Regions from separate parts of the Arthrobacter sp. PvP023 genome, predicted to be linked through region 2. Evidence: predicted binding sites of a transcription regulator. Region 2 holds the regulator's gene; the other holds the start of a gene.

Region 1 (3,403 bases), 2.7 Mb from region 2:
TCTCAGGCACCCGTGAACTCGCGGCCGCCACCGGGGCAAAGATCTACGTCTCCGGCGAGGGCGGCCCCGACTGGCAGTACGGGTTCGACGGCGAGCGCCTCTTCGACGACAGCAAGATCACCATCGGTAACATCACCGTCCAGGCCGTCCACACCCCGGGGCACACCCCGGAACACCTGTCCTTCCTGATCACGGACGGCGCATTCAGCAGCGAGGCCGGGTACCTGCTCTCGGGCGACTTTGTCTTCTCCGGCGACCTCGGCCGCCCCGACCTCCTGGACGAAGCCGCCGGCGGCGTGGACACCCGTTTCCTGGGTGCCAAGCAGCTGTTCGCCAGCCTGCGTGACAAGTTCCTGACCCTGCCCGACTTCGTCCAGGTCTATCCGGGACACGGCGCCGGCAGCGCCTGCGGCAAGGCCCTGGGCGCCATCCCGTCATCCACGGTGGGCTACGAGCGGCTCTACGCCTGGTGGGGCCCGTACCTGGCCGCCAACGACGAGCAGGGATTCATCGACGAACTGCTCGACGGCCAGCCGGACGCACACGCCTACTTCGGCCGCATGAAGCGCGAAAACCGCGAAGGCCCCGCCGTCATGGGCGAACGTGCGCCGCTGCAGGAACTGGACGCGACCGACGTCGCAAGGAGCCTGGCAGAAGACACCCTGACCTTCATCGACACCCGCTCCAACGGCGAGGTCCACCAGGGCACCGTGGTCCGGTCCCTGAACGTTCCGGCCGGCAAGTCCGTTGCCAGCTACGGCGCCTGGGTGGTCAACCCCGAGACGGATAAGAACCCGCTGGTGCTCCTGGCCAAGGACCAGGAACAGGCCCAGGACATGTGGGACCACCTGGTCCGCGTGGGCATCGACAACGTGGCGGGCTACCTGACCGGCATCGACGGGCTGCCCACCTTCACGCCGAAGCTGATCCAGCCCGAGGAACTCGAGGGCTTCGACGCCGCCATGGTCCTGGATGTCCGCAACAAGACCGAGCACAAGGCCGGGCACGTTCCGGGCTCGTACCAGCTCAGCGGCGGACGCGTCATGTGGCACCTGGATGAACTGCCCACCGCCGGCACCATAGTGTCCTACTGCCAGTCTGGTGTGCGGAACTCCGTAGCCGCCAGCGCGCTGCGCCGGGCCGGGTACGACGTCGTCGAACTCGACGGCAGCTACGCCGCCTGGGCCGCTATGGAACAGTCGGCACAGACGGCTTCGGCCCGCTAATCCCGCGGCCGGCTGACGCTGGCGGCGGAACCAACCGTACAAGACCCCCGCCCGGCATTTCCGGGCGGGGGTCTTTCCTCGGGTGCGACGGAGAACTCCTTCACCGGGGATGGGAGATGCGCTCACGGTGGCTACGCGGTAACCCGCCGACGCGAAGGCGCTGATAATCGCGTGAAGTGGTCGGTGCCAGATAATTTCGCAGAGAATATCCAATGTCGGGGCCAGGGTCTACACTGAACTTATCGAACATATATTCGAATAAAGGTGTGTTGTGGGCATAGTTATCGGTCCCCGCGTGATAGACGCGGGCACATCCCTGCTGTCGGTTTTGATCTCTCCTGTACCCGTCGCAGCGGGGTACCCTTCGCCAGCGCAGGACTACTTTGACGGCCGGATCGACCTCAATGAACACCTGATCAAGGACATCACCAGCACCTACATCGTGCGGGTGTCCGGGGACTCGATGGAGGGGGCCGGGATCAGCGACGGCGATGAGCTGATCGTCAACCGTGCCCTGGACCCCAAGGACGGATCAGTGGTCATAGCGGTCCTGGACGGTGAACTGACCATCAAGCGGCTCAGGGTCACGGCATCAGGGGTGGTGCTGCAGGCGGACAACCCCCGGTATCCGGATATCAGGGTCCCGGCGTTGTCGGACCTGGTGATCTGGGGCGTGGCCACGCGGTGTCTGCACCATGTCTGAGTCGCGGGCCATGCCTGAGACGCGAGCGCAGGACACGGCCCGGCAGATTGCCCTGGTGGACGTCAACTGCTTCTACGCCTCGGCGGAGCGGGCCTTCGATCCCTCACTGGAAGGCCGCCCCCTGGTGGTCCTCTCCAATAACGACGGCTGCGCGGTCACCCGGTCCCCCGAAGCCAAGGCTCTGGGCATCCCGGTGGGCGAACCCTGGTTCAAGATCGCACCCCGGGCCGCGGAGTGGGGTCTGGTGGCCAAGTCCAGCAACTACGAGCTGTACGGGGACATCAGCGCCCGCGTGATGGAGCTTCTGGGCCGCTACTCTGCCTGGCTGGAGGTCTACAGCATCGATGAAGCCTTCCTGGGAGTAAAAGGCAGCCCGGACGAACTCCTGCGTCTCGGACAAACCATCAAGACGGCTGTCCGCCGCAACGTCGGGGTGCCGGTCTGCGTGGGAATTGCCAATACCAAGACTCTCGCGAAGCTGGCCAACAAATGGGCGAAGAACAACCCCGACCTCAACGGCGTGTGCCACTGGGACTCCATGCCGGCCCCGGCCCGCGAAGCGCTGATGGGCCGGGTATCCGTCATCGAACTCTGGGGCGTGGCCGCCCGGCTCACCAGACGCCTGAACAGCCTGGGCATCCATTCCATCCTGGACCTTGCCCGCGCCGATCCCGTCCGGATCCGCGACCGCTTCTCGGTGGTGCTGATGCGCACGGTCCTGGAACTGCAGGGCACCGCGTGCATCCCCATGGAAGCAGAGCGCATTGGACGTGACCAGCTCATCTTCAGCCGATCGTTTTCCACGCCCATCACCACCGCCGCGGACCTGCGACAGGTCATGAGCGTCTACGGCCAGCAAGCCAGCGCCCGCCTGGCCAAGCACAGCCTGCAGGCCAAGATCCTCACAGCCTTCGCCGGCACCTCGCACTACAACCCGCTGGACACGTCCTACCCGTCGGTCTGCGTCACCCTGCCCATGCCCACCGCGGATCCGGTGCTGTTGACCAGGGCCGCGCATGCCCTGCTCCCCCGGATCCAGGAAGGGACCAAATACGTCCGCGCGGGCATCATGGTCACCGACCTGCGCCCCTCGGGCCAGCAGTCACCCCTGCCGGCGTTTGCCAACCCGCACGAAGAACGCGGCATCGGCCCCCTGCTGGAGGACATCACCCGCCGCTACGGACGCGGATCCGTGGGTCTGGGCCATGCCGGAATCCGGGGCGGGCCGGACTGGTCCATGCAGCGCACCATGCTCTCGCCCCGGTACACCACGCACTGGGACGAGCTCCCCGTGGTCAAAGCAGCCTGAGCACCCGCTGTTACACTCTGCACATGATCGGGCTTCCCTTCGCGGGAGATGGGCTTGTGCACGGCGTTTTGACAGGGCTCGGAATCGTCGCAGCCCTGCTGTTTTACGCCTATGAAAAGCGCCGTCGCGGCCTGACTGATCCCCGGTTGTGGCCCATCGCAGGCT
Region 2 (3,403 bases):
GAGTGGGCGGAGAAGACGGCCACGGGGGACCGGGATGAACTGATGCCGGGCGTGACGGACCGTGCCTGGCGGCAGGTGTCCGTCACGTCAATGGAATGCCTGGGCGCGCAGAAATGTCCCATGGCTGCCGAGTGCTTCAGCGAACTGGCCCGCCAGGACGCCGCCGAGGCCGACGTCGTGGTCACCAACCATGCCATGCTGGCCGTCAGCGCCTTCGAAGGCCTGGCGGTGCTGCCGGAGTACGACGTCGTGGTGGTCGACGAGGCGCACGAGCTGCAGGACCGGGTAACGGGAGCGGTCTCCGGCCAGCTGTCCGTGGCCATGGTCCACGCCGCCGCTTCCGGCGCCCGGAAGAATACCGGAATCACGGTGGATGCGCTCAATAACGCTGCCGCGAACCTGGAACTGGCCATCGCCGGAGTCCCCAGCGGCCTCCTGCCCAACGGCCTCAACGACGAACAGCTCGACTGCGTGGACCAGCTGCGGGAAGCCTGCCGCGCGGCCCTTTCGGATTCGAAAGGGGACAGTGCGAATACGGCCGACGGCGGTCGCCAGCTTGCGCGCTCACGCCTGATGGTCATCCTCGAGCTCTGTGAACGACTGATCGCCGCCCGGGAAAACCGCGAAGTGGTCTGGTTCTCGCGGAACAGCACCTTTGACCCGCAGCAAGGCTATTCGCAGCCGGACGACGCAGCGCCGGCCTTGATCAACATAGCCCCGTTGAGCGTGGCCGGGAAGCTGCGTGACGGGCTCTTTGCCGGCCACACAGTGGTCCTCACCTCAGCCACCCTCGCGATCGGATCGGCCTTCGAGCCGGCGGCGGGAGGGCTTGGGCTGGTGGGCCCGGGTGCACCCAGCTGGACCGGCGTGGACGTCGGGTCCCCGTTCGACTACCCCAAGCAAGGGATTCTCTACGTCGCTAGCCATCTGCCGAAGCCCGGCCGTGGAACATCCCCCGAAGCGCTGGATGAGCTGGAGAAGCTGATCCGGGCGTCAGGCGGCGGCGCACTGTGCCTCTTTTCGTCGCGGCGGGCGGCGGAGGAGGCGGCTGAGGCGATGCGCCCGCGCCTGGATGTCAGCATCCTGTGCCAGGGCGAATCAACCATGACCGCCCTGGTGCGGCAGTTTGCGGACGAGCCGGACACCTGCCTCTTCGGCACAATGTCTCTCTGGCAGGGCGTCGACGTTCCCGGGGGGTCGTGCCGGCTGGTTGTGATCGACCGGATTCCGTTCCCGCGTCCCGATGATCCACTGATGACGGCGCGTTCCCGGGCGGTGGCACAGGCGGGCGGCAACGGCTTTATGTCGGTTTCGGCCACCCACGCGGCAATCCGGCTCGCCCAGGGCGCCGGCCGGCTGATCCGTTCCACCGGCGACAAGGGTGTTGTTGCGGTCCTTGATTCCCGGTTGTCTACGGAGCGCTACGGGGGCTTCCTGCGGGCCGCCCTGCCGCCGTTCTGGCCCACCACCGATCCTGCGATCGCGGTTGCCGCCCTGTCGAGGCTGGCGAAGGCTCCGTCGGCGGCGGCCGCAGGCTGACAACTCGTGCCGTTGCCGGCGCCACCTGACCGTTTCGGGGGCCCGAAGTCGGGCCCCCGAAAGCGGGCTGCGCAGCGGCTACAGCGAGCGAAGAACGGACACGACCTTGCCCATGATGTTGGCGTGGTCGCCGAGGATGGGCTCGTACTGCGTGTTCTGCGGCAGGAGCCAGGTATGGCCGTCCCGTTGGCGGAAGGTTTTGACCGTCGCCTCGTCATCCAGCAGGGCTGCCACGATGTCACCGTTGACCGCGTCACTCTGCCGGCGGACCACAACCCAGTCGCCGTCGCAGATGGCGGCGTCGATCATGGAGTCGCCGGTCACCTTCAACATAAAGAGCTCGCCGTGGCCGACCAGCTGCCTCGGCAGCGGCATCACGTCCTCGACCACCTGGTCAGCCAGGATAGGGCCGCCTGCTGCGATCCGGCCGACCAGGGGGACCATGGCCGTATCCGTTGCGGTGGCCAGTTCGGAGACGGCCAATCCGCCGATGGTGCGCAGCCGCGCGGGCTTATCCACGCCTGAGATTTTGGCAGCACCTTCATCCAGGGTCAGCGGCATGAGTACTTCCATGGCCCGCGGACGCTTCGGATCGCGGCGGAGATAGCCCAGCTTTTCGAGCTGCGAGAGCTGGTGGGTGACGCTGGAAAGGCTGGCCAGGCCCACGGTGTCGCCGATTTCACGCATTGACGGCGGGTAGCCGTTGTCATTGACGGACCGCTGGATGGTTTCCAGAATCTTCTTCTGCCGTACCGTGAGGCCCTTCGGCTTCGCTGGTGACTGCTGGCTCCGCTGCGTAGCCCTGCCGCCGGTGGCTTGTGCTGCCATGTTCGCCAACGCCTTTCCGTTCCACCCGGCCTCCGTGGCTGCAGCTGCCGGGAACTTCCGGCCTGAAATGTCAGACCCTGCTGATCAACTGCAGAAGTGGTTGATCTGTAGCTCAAACGTAGGCCAGCCCCACAGCTTTTTCAAACATTTGTTCTAGTGAGTCTCGACAATGTTCGTTAATAAGTGCTAGAACAGAACAAGCAACGTTCGAATATGTGTTCTAGTCCAAAACCCCGTTCGGTCCTATGTTCGAAGACCGGGTGGGCGGATGGCAGCTTCAGGAACATGCCGGGCAGCACAGTCAGGTCCAGGAGGGCTCAGTTCATGTCAGCAACAAGCGCTATTCATGGTTCGCGTTTCAAGGGTTCGGCCGGCCAGGGCCGCGGCCCTCACACATCGGAGTTTCCGGCTTCCGCCGGGCAGGAAGCCGGGGCTTCGGGAATTCGGGGCTTCAACTGGGAGGAGCGTCCCGCGGAGAAGGCCGTGAAGGCGGCCAAGGCAAGGTCCACGCAGCCGCCGCTCCGCCTGACGCGCAGGGGGCGCATCGTCCTGGTGGGCCTGCCGCTGATTCTGTTGGCGGTGCTGGTGATCTCGCTGGCCGGTTTCCTGAACTCTCCGGCGAAGGCGGCGGATTCCGCGTCCGAGCTGTCTGTGACCCCCACAGTGTCGGTGACGGTGCAGCCGGGGCAGTCCTTGTGGGAGATCGCCGGATCTGTCGCGCCGGAACGCGATACCCGGGATGTTGTTGCCGATATCGTTCAGCTCAACAACCTCGACGGCGGCAGGGTCATGCCGGGCCAGCAGATCTTTGTCCCCTCAAACTAAGACCCGACACCCTGCGCAGGCAGCGGGCGGAAGCAAGCCCAGGCAGGGCCGGAAGCGTCACAGTTTCGGTGCCCCGGCCACCCTCACTTAAACTATTGAAGTGACTGACCAGCTAGAGCGCCTGAACCGACTTCCCCTCCGGACCAACCTGCGTGGCCTTACCCCGTACGGTGCGCCGCAGCTGGACGTTCCCATTCTGCTCAACGTCAAC

What was found. The regulator LexA, encoded in region 2, represses DNA repair genes until DNA is damaged. The targets are predictions, from matches to a motif close to TCGAACANNTGTTCGA.
Region 1: a site for LexA is predicted at 1,469-1,484, ahead of JOE31_RS03070 (LexA family transcriptional regulator). Genes of this name have one in related genera too.

Annotation. Positions count from the first base shown of each region.
Region 1 covers NZ_JAFIBI010000001.1:655,809-659,211, reverse strand. Annotated here, with positions in the region: gene JOE31_RS03075 (rhodanese-like domain-containing protein) at 1-1,226, shown strand, start outside; gene JOE31_RS03070 (LexA family transcriptional regulator) at 1,498-1,929, shown strand; gene JOE31_RS03065 (Y-family DNA polymerase) at 1,940-3,238, shown strand; gene JOE31_RS03060 (prolipoprotein diacylglyceryl transferase) at 3,262-3,403, shown strand, end outside.
Region 2 covers NZ_JAFIBI010000001.1:3,380,798-3,384,200, reverse strand. Annotated here, with positions in the region: gene JOE31_RS15525 (ATP-dependent DNA helicase) at 1-1,539, shown strand, start outside; gene lexA (transcriptional repressor LexA) at 1,618-2,367, opposite strand; gene JOE31_RS15515 (LysM peptidoglycan-binding domain-containing protein) at 2,851-3,192, shown strand; gene JOE31_RS15510 (histidinol-phosphate transaminase) at 3,293-3,403, shown strand, end outside.